Regions from separate parts of the Solibacillus sp. FSL H8-0538 genome, predicted to be linked through region 1. Evidence: a T-box and tRNA genes for the amino acid it is inferred to sense, from the RefSeq annotation. Region 1 holds a T-box; the other holds one or more tRNA genes.
The links. A T-box is a leader RNA that pairs with one kind of tRNA and senses whether it is charged. The one in region 1 lies ahead of tyrS (tyrosine--tRNA ligase), so its partner is inferred to be a tRNA-Tyr.
Positions count from the first base shown of each region.

Region 2: it has a tRNA-Tyr gene. The T-box ahead of tyrS (tyrosine--tRNA ligase) is inferred to sense a tRNA for this amino acid. The anticodon was not compared.

Region 1 is NZ_JBBOPI010000001.1:2,736,341-2,738,593, reverse strand. It holds gene MHH87_RS12970 (transglycosylase domain-containing protein) at 1-179, opposite strand, end outside; T-box leader at 283-481, shown strand; gene tyrS (tyrosine--tRNA ligase) at 731-2,005, shown strand; partial or broken gene MHH87_RS12960 (GntR family transcriptional regulator) at 2,062-2,253, opposite strand, start outside.
Region 2 is NZ_JBBOPI010000001.1:3,602,908-3,605,160, forward strand. It holds gene MHH87_RS17210 (MBL fold metallo-hydrolase) at 1-412, opposite strand, end outside; tRNA gene MHH87_RS17215 (tRNA-Lys) at 1,164-1,236, opposite strand; tRNA gene MHH87_RS17220 (tRNA-Gln) at 1,253-1,327, opposite strand; tRNA gene MHH87_RS17225 (tRNA-Tyr) at 1,342-1,425, opposite strand; tRNA gene MHH87_RS17230 (tRNA-Val) at 1,454-1,529, opposite strand; tRNA gene MHH87_RS17235 (tRNA-Glu) at 1,578-1,652, opposite strand; tRNA gene MHH87_RS17240 (tRNA-Asn) at 1,879-1,953, opposite strand.

The sequences.
Region 1 (2,253 bases):
AGAGAAGCAAAATAACCTGCTCCAGCAGCGCCTATAAAAATGACAGTTGCAGTTAATGATATTGTAAATAAAAGCGCCAAATTCCAAATAACGCCCCCGGTAATTCTTACTGTTCGCATCCATTTAGAAGATGCGAGTGATTCGATTTTTTCGTTAAATTTTTCGAGCCATTGTTTCACTTCATCAACCTCCTAAAATCTTGTCTATTATAGCACATTTCGTTATAAATCGAACATATATATTGACATAATATAGAAAACGAGTACAATTAGCATTATAGTTTTTTGAGCAATGAAAAGATTGAAGTAGTGATTACATTCCCTGAGGTAGAGAGCTAGCGGCCGGTGAAAGCTAGACATAATGTAATTATGAATTACGTTCTTGGAGCTCGAACGTGTCGTCGCGATAAGACGCTTAAGTGGAAGATCTCGAATCTTCAAGCCGGGTGGTACCGCGTTAAAGTGTTAATAACGTCCCTGCATGCAAATTATTTGCGTGTAGGGGCTTTTTTGTGGGTAAAAAAGTATAGCTTTCCCATCCACATAAGTAAGGACATCAACTCGTCCTATTTTGTGCGAGTTGTGTCTTTCTAATTTTGGCTTTGTTAAATTTCATTGTTGATAAATATGGAAGAGATAATCATGCACTCTTACTGAAAAATCAACAGTCGCTTTTAACAGCGTGTTTATTATCAGGGGAAATATATAAAAACATTTAGGAGGAAAAAATTATGACAAACGCATTATTAGAAGATTTAGCTTGGCGCGGTCTGTTATACCAACAAACAGACGCGGAAGGCATGGAAAAATTATTAAACGAACAGTCGGTATCGTTATACTGTGGTGTTGACCCAACAGCCGATTCAATGCATATCGGTCATATTGTTCCATTACTTACACTTCGTCGTTTCCAAAAAGCTGGTCACAAACCGGTACTATTAGTGGGCGGAGCAACAGGTATGGTGGGTGATCCATCTGGTCGTTCAGAAGAGCGTCAATTGCAAACAGTAGAGCAAATCGACAAAAACGTACAAGGGCTTAAGAAGCAATTTGAGCGTCTGTTTGATTTTGGTAGTGATGCAGCAAACACTGCATCACTTGTAAACAACTATGATTGGATTGGCAAAATGAGCTTGATTGAATTCCTACGTGATTATGGGAAATTAGTCAATGTAAACTACCTACTAGGAAAAGACACAATTGCATCGCGCCTTGATACAGGGATTTCATTTACTGAGTTCACGTACACAATTATTCAAGGAATTGACTTCAATCACTTATACGACAACCATAATGTTCGCATTCAAGTGGGTGGTTCGGATCAATGGGGCAATATTACAACTGGTCTTGAAGTAATTCGTAAAACACATGAAGAAGAAGCAAAAGCATTCGGTATTACAATTCCGCTTGTAACAAAAGCGGACGGTACAAAATTTGGTAAATCCGCTAGTGGCGCAGTATGGTTAGACGCTCAGAAAACATCTCCGTACGAGTTCTACCAATTTTGGATTAACGCTGCAGACGCAGATGTTATTAAGTATTTAAAAATCTTCACATTCTTAACGCGTGAAGAAATCGAAGCGTTAGAAGTAGGCGTGCAAGAAGAAGCACATTTACGTAAAGCACAAAAAGCTTTAGCAGAAGAAATGACGCGCTTAATTCACGGTGAAGAAGGCTTAGAGCAAGCAATACGTATTACGGCTGCTTTATTCTCAGGTGATCTTAAAGCCCTTTCAGTAGAAGAAATGAAAGTAGCCTTTGCAGGTGTTCCTTCAGTAGAAGTTGCAAAAGAAGATAAAAATATCGTGGAATTAATTGTAGAAGCAGGTATTTCTTCATCAAAACGTCAAGCCCGTGAAGATGTAACGAATGGTGCTATTTCAATTAACGGCGAAAAAATAACGGATCTTGAATATGTAGTAAATAGCAAAGACCGCTTAGAAGACGCCTTTACAATCGTTCGCCGCGGTAAGAAAAAATATCATATGGTAAAATTTTTAGGATAATTCATTCTTTTGTTAAAAGCACCGTAACTGTCGACAGTTACGGTGCTTTTTTTCATTTACATATTAAATCGATTTAAACAAAACTCTAAATCTTTTTGTAAATGTTCAATCATTAGTTGTTCCGCTTTTTCGTCATTGTGCTCAGCAATTGCATTACAAATAGCGGCATGTTCTTCAATTAAATGGGGTCTTTTTTCATGGACAACTGTTTTCCGGAACAAATAAATAATGGACTACATTTTATCGAT
Region 2 (2,253 bases), 870 kb from region 1:
AGGTCACTTCAATTTTCTCTAACGTTTCAAGCGCTAAATAGTAACTCTCCTCAGCCAACCCTAATTGTTGATAGCGTTGAGCAATTTGAGTAGTTACAGTAAACTCCGACATAATATCAGGCATTGACAGTAAATAATGTAACTCATGGATTTCTGTTTCTATTCCTTGCATCGTTGCTAAAAAAATTAATGCCAATTGCTCATCAGTTTTTTTATTTAATGCTGCTTTACTACATATTTGAGCATGCTCCATTGACTTTTGCTCATAGTAAAACAAAGACAAGATTTTTAGCGTATCGAAGTCCAGAAAATCGCGCTCATCATACAAAATCGCAAACGACGAAATCGCCTCCTGCATTCGCCCTTCATGCCACGAAGTAACTGCCTGCCTTTTTAGTTGTTCAATCTCCATTATTTATTCCTTTCATTAACAATGAAATTGTATTTTGTATCAACTTTAAAATACATGTGAATCATAAATCATGCTTATTAATCCTCTATTTTTTTACTAAATCATTTTCTATCCACAATCAATTTCCACCACTCCTTTAAAAATTTTCTTTTCTCTATTAAAGTATTTTTTCTCTTGTTACTTAAAGTTTATTAACCTAAACATTTAAACAGAATTTCCAATCTAGACCTAATTATAACACTATTAAGGTAATATTTTGAAAAAACGAGTTATAGTACTAAATATGTGTATTTTTAAACAAAAAGAAAGCAGTTTTGTATAAATTTATTTATTTAAAGTGAATTTTAACAAGATAAAATTAGGAAAACAGAGGAGAAGTGGGGAGTGCATTGAAAAGGTTGATTTCTACTGAAAATTCTACTAAGTAGATGCTAAATAGTGATAGGTCATTGGTGCTCTGGCACTCGCTTTCTCGCGGGCGGTGGAGAGACTCCTCGTCGCTACGCTCCTGCGGGGTTCATCTGTACCGCTCTTATTCGCAGGAGTCTCACACCGCCGCACCAATGCTTTTTGAATAAAATAAAGCAGAAGCAAAAAAATACTATGAAAAAATTCTGTTTCGGGGTTTTTTAGTGTACTCGTAGTGAGAAGAAGGACTATGAAAACGCAAAAAATCCTTTACCCAGAATTGGATAAAGGATTGGATATTTTATATTAAGAAACACTTTATACTTCGTTTAAAAAATAAAAGTGAGCCATGAAGGACTCGAACCTTCGACCCTCTGATTAAAAGTCAGATGCTCTACCAACTGAGCTAATGGCTCATAAAAAAGAAAAAAATGGCTGGGGAACCTGGATTCGAACCAGGGCATGACGGAATCAAAATCCGTTGCCTTACCGCTTGGCTATACCCCAAACATTTTATAAGATGGTGGAGGGGGACGGATTCGAACCGCCGAACCCTAAGGAGCGGATTTACAGTCCGCCGCGTTTAGCCACTTCGCTACCCCTCCGACACAATACATAACACTTAAAAATAAATGGTGGAGGATGACGGGCTCGAACCGCCGACCCCCTGCTTGTAAGGCAGGTGCTCTCCCAGCTGAGCTAATCCTCCATTATAAACAAGTGTTATATCTATTCTTTTATAAAGCCTTAATAAAAATGGTGACCCGTACGGGATTCGAACCCGTGTTACCGCCGTGAAAGGGCGGTGTCTTAACCGCTTGACCAACGGGCCATTTAAATAATCTCTTAAACAAGACAAGATTTATATTAACATCATTTTCGGACTAGCGCAAGTACTTTTAAAAACTTTTTTGAAAAAAAGTTTATTTTTTATCATCTTACTAAAATCCAAACAGATTATGTCTTTAAATGCAAAATTTTATTTACAAGTTTAAATATTAATATAATAGTTTTGCTGATAAGACAATAGATTATTATCACATAAAAAGGCAAAAAAATGGCTCCGAAGGTAGGGCTCGAACCTACGACCTACCGGTTAACAGCCGGTTGCTCTACCACTGAGCTACTTCGGAACGCTACTATATAGGTTTGTACTGTTAAGTGCTTACCTTAGTACATTAATTATTATAGCAACGATTTCAATTTATTCAAGTGCTTTTTTGAAATAATCTAAAAATTACACTTAATATTTAATTTTCATTACATAAACGAGCAATTTCATACACTAGAAACATTGGTATATATACGTTTCTATTGTGTTACTTCGCTTATTCTTTTATAAATGACGTTTTTTGTAGTAGTCCACCTGCTAGTGACAAGTTAGGATTTACTTCTGACTAGCAACATTTTCTTCTATATTCGCTTGGGCTGTT